Regions from separate parts of the Cutibacterium sp. LaCa_89 genome, predicted to be linked through region 2. Evidence: riboswitches for the same ligand, from Rfam matches in the RefSeq annotation. Region 2 holds a riboswitch; each other region holds the start of a gene.
What was found. A riboswitch is a leader RNA that binds a small molecule or an ion and turns the genes downstream of it on or off. The one in region 2 is predicted to bind cobalamin.
Positions count from the first base shown of each region.

Region 1: it holds a riboswitch for cobalamin, as region 2 does, so the genes downstream of both, ACP8LP_RS09355 (prenyltransferase/squalene oxidase repeat-containing protein) here and ACP8LP_RS01805 (FecCD family ABC transporter permease) in region 2, are expected to answer to the same signal.
Region 3: it holds a riboswitch for cobalamin, as region 2 does, so the genes downstream of both, ACP8LP_RS05905 (FecCD family ABC transporter permease) here and ACP8LP_RS01805 (FecCD family ABC transporter permease) in region 2, are expected to answer to the same signal.

Region 1 covers NZ_CP190889.1:2,033,904-2,038,320, reverse strand. Annotated here, with positions in the region: gene ACP8LP_RS09355 (prenyltransferase/squalene oxidase repeat-containing protein) at 1-1,495, opposite strand, end outside; cobalamin riboswitch at 1,481-1,721, opposite strand; gene ACP8LP_RS09350 (leucine-rich repeat domain-containing protein) at 1,945-4,417, shown strand, end outside.
Region 2 covers NZ_CP190889.1:415,523-419,939, forward strand. Annotated here, with positions in the region: gene ACP8LP_RS01800 (ABC transporter ATP-binding protein) at 1-363, opposite strand, end outside; gene ACP8LP_RS01805 (FecCD family ABC transporter permease) at 360-1,385, opposite strand; cobalamin riboswitch at 1,424-1,582, opposite strand; gene ACP8LP_RS01810 (ABC transporter ATP-binding protein) at 1,731-2,537, opposite strand; gene ACP8LP_RS01815 (FecCD family ABC transporter permease) at 2,534-3,556, opposite strand; gene ACP8LP_RS01820 (FecCD family ABC transporter permease) at 3,553-4,417, opposite strand, start outside.
Region 3 covers NZ_CP190889.1:1,269,779-1,274,195, reverse strand. Annotated here, with positions in the region: gene ACP8LP_RS05910 (hypothetical protein) at 1-908, opposite strand, end outside; cobalamin riboswitch at 1,383-1,504, shown strand; partial or broken gene ACP8LP_RS05905 (FecCD family ABC transporter permease) at 1,666-2,628, shown strand; partial or broken gene ACP8LP_RS05900 (IS481 family transposase) at 2,750-3,742, shown strand; gene ACP8LP_RS05895 (AlbA family DNA-binding domain-containing protein) at 3,920-4,417, opposite strand, start outside.

The DNA of each region.
Region 1 (4,417 bases), 1.1 Mb from region 2:
CGCTCGCGGCGCCGGTCCTCGAGTGCTCCCATGTCGCCGACTTGTCAGCGCCAGCCGGGGTGGCGTGCCAGTAGGACCAGTACGCCTCGTGGGTGTCGGTTTTCGTCGGGTAGCCGTTGATCATGGTGACCATGCTGCCCTCGGCCTTGACGATGAATCCGGCGGACTCAAGCGCCTCCAGACCATTGCCGAACTTCGAGGCGCAAGCACCCTCGGAGGTGCCGTCGCGCTGCTCAACGTAGACCCACACATGGCCCACGGCGATGCACTTCTGGGCGCCGCCCATGTCACCGGGCTTGCCGGTTGGGGTGACAGTGGGCTTGGTGGTTGGGGTGACAGTGGGCTTGGTGGTTGGGGTGGTTGTGCAGGTTGGGGTGTTTTTGGGGGTTTTGCCGGACCATGTTGAGGCGTAGCCGTGGCCGGTGATGGCCATGATGGCTTGGTCGGTGGCCATGATGTTGGGTTCGTGGTCGTTGCGTTGGGCTTGCCATGCGCCGACTTTCGTGAGGTTTTGTTGGCGGATGAGCCATTGCTTGACGGATTTCATGTCCTCGCCACGCTCGGCGAGGGCGCTGGCGAGCATGCCGGTGGAGTTGGCTGCGGAGTAGGTTTCCCAGTAGTCGCCGTCGTCGTGGGTTTTGGTGTTGATGGCCCATGTGGTGGCGTTGTTGGCGGCAGTGTCGATTTTGGTGTGGTAGCCGTCTGGGATGAGGTGGGGGTTGCGTTGGAGGAGGGTGAGGTCGGACAGGGCGATGCCGGTGTAGTCGGGGTCGCCGACGAAGGTTTTCGTGCCGTCTTGGTTTCGTTTGGTGTATCCGAAAGCGCCGGCATCGTCACCTTGGGTGCCTTGGGTGGACAGCAGTTTGTCGAGGATCTTCGTTGGTACCGGGCGGTTGGCGCGGGTCAGTGCGATGGTGATGAGGTGTGGGCCCCAGTACATGGTGACGCGGTTCTTCATGCCTGGGCTGTCATCGTTGATGTAGCTGGCGAGCTTGATCCAGAGGTTTCCGGTTTCCTTGCCGAGGAAATAGGTGGGATCCTCGCCGAGAATTTCGGCGGTCATGATCACCTTGGCCAGGCCAGCCGGGTTCTTGTCGACGTACTTCGGGCCGGCTTCCTTGAGGGCTGTGGTCATTTCCTTGACGACGTCGGGATGGGCGTCTGAGCCGACCAGGGCGATGATGCCGTCGGCGATGCCGCCGGCCTGTCTGTAGTTTGTCGGGTCTTCCTGCCACTTCTGGGCGAGCCAGTCGGCGGCTTTGGCGACGTACTTGCTGGTGGCGGCGGTGTCGTTGACCGATCCGGCCCACATGGCACCCTTGACCGGGTTGGCCGGCGGATCGAAGCAGTAGGGAGCAGAGCCGTCATCAATGGTGGCGGTGATGGCTGCATGGGATGGCGCGGGCTGCGGGTCAGCGAACGCTGGTGCCGCGAACGGCGATGCGACGAGCGCACCGGCGGCGAGGCCGGCGACCCATTGATTGAGCCTGGTCATGTGGCGGGCCTTCTTCCTGAGGCTGCGTTGCGCTCCGGACGGGAAGGGCCCCTGAGTCGAACTCACCGCAGTCCTCGACGGTGTGTGATATTCCTTCGACAACCCAGGTACTCCGACTCGGGGGTGGGCCCCTCACGGTTGCGGGTCAGTTCCGGATTCACACCGAATTCCCCTGCGGTCGCGGTGTCAGTCTAGGCTTGGCGCCACCACATGTCCACATTCGGGTTCGGCGACGAGAACACCTTATGTTAGGATCTTGGTGGTTTCATCGATGGGGAACCTGGTGTGAATCCAGGACTGTCCCGCAACCGTGTAGTTCGACAGAGATGTCGGCAAAGTCGGATCACCGTCGTTGAGATGTCTCGTACTCAATTCCGTCGTGGACAGCGGAATGGTCGGTCCTGTCTTTGGATGACGACGAAGCGTCCACGCAGTGAAAGGCAGGACCTGTGAGACGGTTCAAGGGGTTGGCCGTGGTGTTGTCTGTGGCCATGGCCATACCGATGGCCATCGTGTCATTCGTTCCGGCGTCGGCAGCACCGGCGACGTCGTACGACGATGAGGCGCAGAAGTGCATCGATCAGAAGCACGTGTTCGTGTATGCCGAGCGTGATGACGGGCATGTCGACACCGGCTGCGCGTCGAAGTTCTCCACTGGGGTGGAGGCGTTGAAGTCAGCCGGTTTCGACATCGGCAGCACCGATTTCGGTGGCGACCTGGGAATGTTCATTGATTCAATCAATGGATATCCGGAGAACCCCGATAAATTTTACGCCTATTGGGGTTATTTTCATGGTCAGCCGGCTGGTAGGAATGCCGAGACAAAATGGGAGTACTCGCAGCTAGGTGCCAGCAACTACCACCCGAAGCCTGGCTCGATCGAGGCCTGGCATTACATGCTCATTGATGGCCCGTGGGAGGTTCCTCCGACCTGGAAGCCGAAGGTTGATCCAGCCCCGACGACTCCGGTAGCGTCCTTCGAGATTCCTGATAAGGCCCTGCAGAAGTGCATCACTGACAAGTTGGACACCACTACCCCTTCCAAGGATCAACTTGCTGGCGTGACGAGCCTGAGTTGCCGGAATATGGGAATCAAGGACCTCACCGGCCTTGATCGGCTGACCGGTCTGGGAAAAGCCTTTCTGTCGGGTAACAAGATTAGTGATCTCAAGCCGTTGGCCTCCTCGACTGGCATTTTCAGCCTGGATGTCAACAGCAATGAGATCACCGACGTCGCGCCTCTTAGGTCCTTGACGAAGCTGTCCCGGCTGGACGTCGGCAAGAACCACATCCGTGACCTATCCGCGCTCAAAGACATCAAGGGTCTAGGTGACGCCGACATCACCTCGAATTTCCAGGCCGTTGACGGTGACTCGGCCACCGCCGGGGTTCAGGTCCCCGTCCCGACAGCTGTCGACCATCACGGTACGACCTTCGTGGCCGACCGCGAAGTGCCTGAGGGTGTCAAGATCAAGGGCAAGAACGTCACCTATCCCTCTGCTGGCGACTACGTGTGGCAGTTCCGTGACGCCTCGACGTACTTCAACGGGTCCATCACTGTCCATGTCGTCGCGGCTCCCGAACCACCGAAGCTCGTCGATATCCCCGATGCGAACTTCAAGTCCTGTCTCCAGGATGCCGTAGGTGCCGGTAAGCCGCTGACGGCTGAGAATCTTGGTGCGCTGACTGAGGTCAAGTGCATCGACAAGGGCATCAAGGACATCACCGGAGCTGAGGCCCTGACGAACATCAAGACCCTGTACCTGACGACCAACGAGATTGAGAGCGTCGATCCGCTTGCCGGTCTGACGAAGCTCGAGACGCTCTACCTGCCCAACAACCACGTCAAGGATTTGGCTCCGCTCGCGGGTCTGGGGAATCTCAGGACGATGAGCCTGGATCAGAACCCCATCACCACGGTGAAGCCGCTGTCCTCGCTGACGAGTCTCACGGACCTGACGATCAACCAGAACAGGCGCGGCAAGTACAAGTATCCGGGCATCACCAGCCTCGACGGGCTGGGCGCGCTTCCCAAGCTTGCCCGTTTGGTGGCGAACAACAATGTCAACTTGGCCGATCTGTCCGGGATCTCCGGTACCACCTCATTGAAGAAGCTGTTCCTCAACGGTGACAAGGTCTCCGACCTGACCCCTATCAAGGGGTTGACGAACCTCGTTGAGGTCGGTTTCGACAACAACGAGATCTCCGATGTTTCCGCTCTGGCCGGGATGAAGAATCTCACCAAAGTGGGGCTCAGCTCAAACCACATCTCCGACCTGTCCCCGCTGTCGGCCGTGAAGAGCATCGCATTCATGGGTCTGCGTGCCCGATGGCAGACTGTGACGGCCGCGCCCGTTCTTGCCCAGCAACAGGTTGCGGTTCCGATGGCGAAGGCTGCCGACGGCTCCAAGGCTGAATTCATCGCTCCTGAAGGTGTGACGGTATCGGGTGACACAGTGACTTATCCAGAGGCCAGCGATGGTTACACCTGGACGTGGTCGCACAAGGACGCCGCCAGCCACTCCGAGGACTTCACCGGGACGTTGATTCAGCCTGTGACGGCTGCGGTTCCAGCGCCGACTGTCACCCCTACGGTGACTCCGACCCCTACGTCGACGGAGACCCCGACCGTTGTGCCGACTGCCGCCCCCACCGAGACGCCCACGGTGTCCCCGACGATGACTCCCACGGCCGTTCCTACCGGAACTCCGACTGTCGCCCCTACGGTGACTCCGACCCCTACGTCGACGGAGACCCCGACCGTTGTGCCGACTGCCGCCCCCACCGAGACGCCCACGGTGTCCCCGACGATGACTCCCACGGTCATTCCTACCGGAACTCCGACTGTCGACCCTGCGGCAACACCGACTCAGGCTCCGTCGACCTCTCCGGACAAGCGCGGACCTCATCAGGGCAACATCC
Region 2 (4,417 bases):
GGCATTGTCGACGATGTCACGATCGGTCGCATCCCCGTATCCCATGAGCGATCGGTGGGGGAGTCGTCCCAGGGAGACGGTGTCGCGAACCGTCAGCGGCAGGGCTTGATCGGGAATCTGAGAGACGACGGCGACCTCGCGCGCAATCTCGCGGCGATTCATGGCTGAGAGATCATGGTCGCTGACGGTGACTCGTCCGGAGGCAATCGCGACGTTGCGGTACAGCGCAGACAACAAGGTTGACTTTCCTGCGCCATTGGGGCCGACGACCCCGATGGTCACGCCCTGATCCGCTGAAAGATCGACGCCGTCGAGGACAACCCGCTGTCCTCGGTGAATGACTAAGTCGGAAGCGGTGATCATGCCATCGCCTCCCGTCGCACCAACACGAGGAGGAACGGCGCGCCGAGCAGACCCGTGATGACTCCGATGGGCAGTTCGGCTGGGCTGAACACGGTGCGTGAGAAGGTGTCGGCCCACATCAGGAAGATGGCTCCGGCTATCGCTGAGGAGACCACCAACCGACGGTGGCCATGACCGATGAAGGATCGCATGAGGTGGGGGATGACCAGTCCGACGAAACCGATGCCGCCGGAGATAGCCACCGCCGTGGCCACCCCAGCCGATACGGGGACGAGAAGCAGCACACGGATGACGGTCGGGTCGATCCCGACCGCGGTGGCCGTGGAATCCCCAGACGCCAACGCGTCGAGCCATGGGGCACATGCCCACAGCAGTACAGTCAGAACGATCGCGACGACAACGTTCGTCCATCCCTGCCCCCAGCTGGCTCGAGACAGGTCACCGAGGGTCCAGAACATCACCGCGCGTGCAGTCTCGGCCGAGTCGGAGGAGAAGATGATGAAATTGGTGACGGCTTGAAAGATGAATCCCACCGCGAGACCGGCGAGGACGAGACGCAGCGTCGACGAGTTCCGGCCGCCGCCCATGAACAGCACGATCGCGGTCGACAGCAGCGCTCCCAGGAAGGCCATGCCGGCTACTGCGAATGATGAGGTGACGCCGACGATGATGATCGCCGCGGCAGCTCCCGAGGAGGCTCCCGCGCTCACACCAAGTACGTAGGGCTCAGCGAGGGGGTTGCGAACCACGGCTTGGAGGGCGACTCCGGCGACACCGAGGGTCGCGCCGACGCCGAGCCCGGTGACGATGCGAGGCATGCGGTTCTGCCAGACGATCGCGTCGGTAATGGAGTCCCAGGTCACGTGAATGGGAATGCCACAATGGTCGGCGAGTACCCCCAAGACCTGACCGATGGGTACCGGTGCGGCACCAAAGGCAATCGAGAGTACCGGCGTGAGCACGAGGAGAGTCACGAGTAGGAAGAAGTGAGCCGGGGTACGGCGGTGAAGGAGTCGAGCCAAGGGAAAGCCGTCCTCGTCAGGGCCGAATCGCGCGGCCGTCGGTCAGATACGGTCCAGGAGGTTTTCGGACTTGGCCTCAACCGAACGGGCGCCTTCCCGGTTTCCCAGTGGCTTGTCTGCCCGTTCGTCCGCCTTACCGCTGCGCGTCAGCCCCCGATTCACACGGGGTTCCCTACGCCGGACGCAATCATCTTAGCAGTGCCTCACAACTGGAATTCGGTTACCCTCACATCCCAGCGTTGTCCTGTCTCCAGTACCTCATGAAGACGATGTGGCGACGGTCGATGCCATACCCATCGGCGAGGGCCCGACGTCAGTGACGCACCATGGAGGGCTTCTCGCGAGTCAGCCGTCATCGACCCCCACGGTGTCGATCGGGATGACGATGGGCGTCCCGACATCCGGGGCATGGATGATGTGCGTGTGCACGCCAAAGACTTCTCGCATGACGTCGGCGGTGATGACCTCGGTCGGGGTTCCGTTCGCTCGAATCTCCCCGTCACGCATGGCCACTAACCAGTCGCAGTAGCGCGCCGCCATGTTGATGTCATGGAGCACCATGACGATCGTCACCCCGTCACGGCGGTTGAGGTCACGCAACAAGCTGAGAACGTCGATCTGATGGGCCAGATCAAGGTAGGTCGTCGGTTCGTCGAGGAAGAGCACGTCGGTGTTCTGGGCCAAGGCCATGGCGATCCACACTCGCTGGCGCTGACCTCCGGACAGCTCGTCAACCGGTCGTCGGGCCAGCTCGACGATTCCAGTGCGTTCCAGCGCCGACGCCACCGCCTGCTCATCGGCGGTGGTCCATCGTCCGAAAATTCCTTGGTGAGGAGCGCGTCCGCGCGCCACCAGATCTGCGACGGTGATCGTCGTCGGAGCTGTCGGGGACTGCGGCAACAACCCGACGACACGGGCGAGTTGCCGGGTCGGCACAGTGGGGAGCTCCTGACCGTCCAGGACGACCTGACCGCTGCTGGGGCGGATCAACCGTGTCATCGCCCGTAACAGGGTGGATTTGCCACAACCGTTCGGGCCAATGATTGCCCCGATCCTTCCGGTCGGGATGCTGAGGTCGAGGTGGTCCAGGACGGCGCGGTCTCCGTACCCAACCGATACCGCGTCGGCCTTCAGATGATGACTGGTTCTCACGCACTCTCCTTTCGAGACTGACGAGCCATGACGATGAGCAGGTACACCCCGCCCAGAATCCCGGTGACCAGCCCCACCGGATAGGTGTGTGACATGAGGTTGGCGCCGACGAAGTCGCACACCAGTACCAGGACCGATCCAGTGAGCGCGGAGGCCATGAGTGGGGCATCTCCTGGGCCACACAGTCGAAATGCAATCGGTCCGCACATCAGCGACACGAAGGCGATCGGTCCTGCAACGGCAGTGGCGCAGGCCAGCACGATGACCCCGACGATCATGAGCAGAGCACGAGTCCGCTCCACGTGTACCCCCAGCCCGGTGGCCAGGTCATCCCCCACGTCCATGGTCCCGAGGTGGCGAGAGTTGGCCAGCAGCACCGGTAGGCCGATGACAAGGACGACGGCGAGAGTGGCGGATTGGTCAGCGGAAGCCACGGCAAGGTTGCCCGCGAGCCAACGAGCAGCCCCAGCCGCATCATTGGGATCGGCGCGGACCATCAGCCACATCGTCCCTGCGGTCGCCATAGCCCCCGTCGCAATGCCCATGAGGATGAGCCGCTCGCCACCTGATGTGTCGTGGCGCGCAAGCCCGACGACGATGCCGGCCGTTACGATCGCTCCCGCGACGGCCAGACACGTCAGCTGCAGGCCGGACCATCCGAGCACGATGATTCCAGCTACCGCGGCAGTGTTGGCCCCGGCCGTGATCCCGATGACGTCAGGGCTTGCCAACGTGTTGCGCAGCAGGGCCTGGAACAATGCTCCGACAAGGCCAAATGCAGCGCCACAGAGAAGTCCGGCAATGGTGCGTGGGAGACGGAGGTCACCGATGATAAAGGATGCCGGGCCGACCTGCCCGCGGAGAGCGTCGACGACTTGTGACGGCGAGTACATCTGCTCGCCAAGGCACAGGCTGGCAATGAAAGCGGCGACAGTTGCCACCGACAAGATGGTCACGACCAGACCACGACGCAGGCGGCGGTGCCGTCGCCCTTGCCGCACGAGAGCAAACGCGCTCATCGTTGTCTCACCTCCCGGCAACGGATCAGGGCGATGAACACCGGAGCTCCGGTGATTGCGGTGACGATTCCCACCGCGACGTCGGCAGGCCGAGTGATGACGCGTCCCAGGACGTCGGACGCCAGCACCAGAACGGGTCCGCAGATGGCACACCATGCCAGCACCCGCCGATTGTCCGGGCCGACGACGGCCCGCACGGCGTGAGGGGCGATGAGCCCCACGAACCCGATGGGACCCGTCAGCGCTGTGGTTCCAGCTGCCAGCAGGACGGCGGCCACCGATGACGTCACCCGGACGACAGCCACTCGCGTCCCCAGGCCCGCTGCCAGGTCTTCTCCCAACGCGAGGGTGTTCAGGCCTGGGGCGCTGATGGCAGCCAGCACCACTCCGACGAGGAGCAGAGGAGACACCGTCGCGATCTGTCCCAGATTGGGTCCGCTGAGGGATCCTGCCTGCCAGGTTCGGAAGGATTGCAGCAGGTTCGGGTGAGGTAACAACACCATCTGAATGAAACCGGTGAGGACGGCGGTGACGATGGCTCCGGCCAGTGCCAGTCGGACGGGAGCTGGCCGGCTGCGGTATCCGGCTCCGATGAGCCAGACCAGGGCGGCAGCTGCGGCAGCCCCGGCAACGGCCAGCCAGACGTACTGGATTGGTGCCGTCAGGCCCAGGTGGGCGATACCGACGAGGACAGCGAGAGCGGCCCCGGAGTTGATGCCGAGAATTCCTGGATCGGCCAGGGGATTGCGGGTCAGCGCCTGCATGAGGACGCCGGAGAGTGCGAGGGCGGCTCCGGACACCAGGCCGAGGACCGTGCGTGGAACGCGTGAGCGGATGACCTCGGCGACAAAGGGGTCAGCG
Region 3 (4,417 bases), 850 kb from region 2:
TTGAGGAAGTCCGTCGAGTAGCCGGGCTTGCGGTAGGTGGGCTGGATCGACGAGATGTCGTAGGGGTACCACGCGATGTCGCGGGCACGGCAGGTCTGACCCTTCGCCGGCCAGGACGGATCCTTCTGCGGAGCGACGGCGGGCTCGACGACGTGGTCGGTCGGCTTCGCCACGGACTCCAGGCTGGGGCCCGACATGGCGGTGTACGCGTCCGATCCCATCGGCTTGCTGTTGGCACCCGCGTGGCGCGACGGGATCTGCATCGCCAGATCCGAGATGGAGCCGTCGGCGTGGATGAGGTAGACGAAGGCGTATCGCCCGGCCGGACCGGTGCCACGAATGACGTTAGCACCGTTGGAGTTCTGCAGGACGCCGTCGCGGCAAGTGACGAACATCGAGACGAAGTCCTTCTCGAGGACGCCGTATTCGACGCGGATCGACTCACCTGGCTTGAGCTTGACGGGACCGACGGTCTCACCCTCGACCCAGCCATTGGACATCTTGAGGCCGATGTCAGACTTGGCGGTGGTGTTCCATCCAGAGGGGAGCTTCGCCGCCGAGGTCGCCGAAATGTCGTGGTTGCTCTCAGTTTCGATCGTGCCGGTGTACGGCACGACCTGATCGGTGCGGTTGGTGAACTGGATCGTGCCGTCGCTGAGGTAGCGTCGTCCCGTCTCACCGTAATGCCACTCGGGGTATCCCTGGGCGTGGGCGGAGGCATCCGTGCACGACTCATAGAGGTGCGCGATCGGATAGCCCTGCGGCTTGGGTGGAATGACGGCGTGAGCCGCCGGCAGCTGCATCATGGCAGACACTGCGAGGACTGCCGAGGCAGTCGCCGCGAGAACTCTGCGCCCTGGACGTCTCTTCAAGGGCATGGCTTTTTCATACTCCTCACGGATTCGCATCCATAGGAATTGACGTGCTTCACAGAGCCCCTGTGGAAGTCGATGCACGCCCCTGTCAAGGAGCATGGGCAACCATCCCGGGAGGATCTGCGATCCAATGCTAGCGACGCGGAGGTTCAATTCATGAAGGGCGGCGATCGGGAATATCCAGTAATGACGCGGTTGCGAACAGGACATGAACCCGTGATGACGAGCATGTGATCGGACACCGAACCGGTGCAATGACCCCCAGGCAATAACAAGACCACTGGACCCGTCGACAGCATTTATATCATCTCGTAAATATATACCGAATCCGCACGTCGCCTTCCGGGGCCGCCATCACTGCATGACCTCGCCTGTGGACAGTGTACGAGTGAGACATCCGCCACTTCTTGGACATGTCGCTCGGGATGGAAATTTGGATTCTCGGGGCGGGTTCATGGATGAATGGGACGATTCACCACCTGCGTGGTACGGTGCGTTTCGCCGGCCAGGGAACCTGGTGCGAATCCAGGATTGACGCGCAGCGGTGTGGGTGATGGCTCGCCGCGAGCCCACTGGGTGGAGACACCTGGGAAGGGGGACGAGCCGCGCGACCCCGAGTCCGAAAACCTCCCGGCGAATGCAGCCGCCGTACGCCTCGCGAGATGGGCGCCAACCGCCAGGAGTTCCTTTGCCACACGTCCGCCATCGAGACACCCATCCCTGCGCTTCGCGCGGGCAACGGCAATCGTCGGACGGATCGACGTCATCGCGGGCCCACCAGGATCGCCGGTTGCCCGCCGGGCCCGTACTGCTGGTCCTGGCGGTTGCTCTTGCTCTGAGTGTCGTGCTCTCGCTGGCCTTCGGCACGATCCGGCTGCCCGTCGAACAGGCGTGGCACGTCCTGGATGTACACGTGCGCGGAGGCAGCGTCGAGGCCACCGCGGACCAGATCGTGTGGGGGTTGCGACTTCCACGAACGGTGCTGGCCGTCGTTGCCGGGGCCGGACTGTCCGTCGGTGGTGCCGTCATGCAGACCTTGGTACGCAACCCGTTGGCCGATCCGTACATGCTCGGGGTCTCGGCAGGGGCCAGCGTCGGGGCGACAGCCGTCATCACCACGGGAACGCTGGCGGCCTTCGGCGTGTACTCGCTGTACCTGGGTGCCCTTCGAGGTGCCCTCGTCGCGACCGCGGCCGTGTTCGGCATCGCCATGGCCCAGGGAGGTCTGAGCCCCTTGCGGCTCGTCCTCACCGGTGTCGTCATGTCCTCGGCCTTCAGCGCGATGTCGAGCTTCCTGGTCTTCCACAGCAACGACCCGAAATCGGCCCAGTCCGTCCTCTTCTGGCTGTTGGGCAGCGTGGCGGGTGCCTCCTGGCAGACCCTCGTGCCGACGGCGGTGGTGGTCCTCGTCACCCTGCTGTTGCTCATGATTGGATCGAGGTGGCTCGACGCGCTGGCAGCAGGCCCGGAACTCGCCTCCTCGCTCGGGGTCCCGGTCACCGGCCTGAGCGTCGCCCTCTTCATCGTCCAGGCCATTTTCGTGAGCGCGATCGTCGCGGTCTCCGGCGGCATCGGATTCGTGGGCCTCGTCATTCCCCACCTCACTAGGTTCCGCGTGGGACCGCGCCATCACGTCGTCCTGCCGGTCAGCGCTTTGTTCGGTGCGCTCTTCCTCGTGTGGGTCGACGTCCTCTCCCGGGTGGCGAGCCGACCTCAGGAGACTCCGTTGAGCATCGTCACAGGTCTGCTAGGTGTAACCACCACACAGGTTAGGTACATCGGGCTGGTCAGAGACAGCTGTGGCTGGGCACGGGCGAGGGCCTGTGGGTGGAGTGTGTTGCTACCACACAAAGCACGACTCCCAAGAGGCCCTCATGACCCACCGTAATGCCCCGTTGTCCGAAACCGGACGTTTGCGCCTGGCCTGCTGCATCGTCGAGGATGGCTGGCCCCTGCGTCGGGCCGCCGAACGCTTCAACGTCAGCGTCACCACGGCCCGACGCTGGGCACAGCGCTACCGCGCCCACGGGCCGGCCGGAATGCGTGATCACTCCAGCCGACCCCACCACCAGCCCCGACGGGTCTGCCGTCGCACGCAACGACGGGTGGTGGGATAGCGCATCACCCACCAGTGGGGCCCAGCACGCATCGCCTACCACCTACGCCACCAGCACCTCAGCGTCTCGACCGTCGGCAAGATCCTGCAACGCTACGGATGCCCACCCCTGACCTGGATCGACAAGGCCACCGGCGCCCGGCTACGCGCCTAGCCCACACCCGTCCGCTACGAACACGACACCCCCGGTTGGCTGGTCCACGTCGACATCAAGAAGCTGGGCCGGATCCCCGACGGCGGCGGCCACCGCATGGTCGGATGCGCCCAAGGAGTACGCAACCGTGGCTGATCCGCCAGCGGGGGTGGGTATCACTACATCTACAACGCCGTCGACGACCACTCCTGCCTGGCCTACGTCGAGGTCCTCAGCGATGAGCGCAAGGACACCGCCGCCGGGTTCTGGACCAGGGCCCAGGCCTGGTTCGCCAGCCAGGCCATCACCGTCAAGCGGGTCCTGACCGACAACGGCTCCTGCTGCCGGTCCAAAGTCTTCAACAAGGCACTCAAAGACACCCACATCACGCACAAGTACACCCGGCCCTACACGCCCAAGACCAACGGCAGGGTCGAGCGGTTCAACAGGACCCTGGTCGCCGAGTGGGCCTACGCACGGCCCTACGCCAGCGAGACCGACCGCCTGGCCGAACTCCCCGGCTGGCTGCACCACTACAATCACCACCGCGGGCACACCGCGCTCAAAGGCAAATCACCCGCCGACCGCGTACCTAACCTGTCCGGCGATTACACCTAGCGGCCTACCGCTACTACCAACAAGAAACCGCCAACCTTAACGTAGCCCGGCAGGTATTCAGCCCTTATCTTTGCGTGACCCTACTCGACAAAGGCACCGTCAACACCGACGACACCGTCACCTTCCAATTCCGCGACGGTAGTCAGATAAGCATCGCCAAGACCTAAACAAGTACGACTAATCGTCGCCCGGCTCAGCCATAACCTTCAAGAACTTGACTCCACCTTGATTTATCAAGTCTCGGGCAAGATCATTGGCGACTGGCATCACAGTCTCGATGGGTGCCAGTGGATCAAGTTCCGTCGACACCAGCCGGAAGCGGTGGATCGGCTCCGCGTACTCCTCTGGCAGCAAGAAGTTCGTGTTTGATTCCGTCGTGCGAATATAGATCGGCTCGCTAGGATTTCCGACCAAACCTACCCGCACCTGGAACCCGGCATTCGATTGACGGCTCGCAGCGTGAGCACGCAGCAGTGCGATGAAGTCGATCAGAGCAGATTCAATGTCCGAAGCCATGCAATGATTCGGTAGACCCACCGGGTAGTAGTGACGGGCTTCTTCTCGATCTGTCAGGGCTCCGAGGCGGTAACACGCGAGCACGGTTGCATCATCGTGCAGATACTTCCGAAATGCGTATCGGTCATCGCGATGGCTACGCATTACCCAATGTCGCAG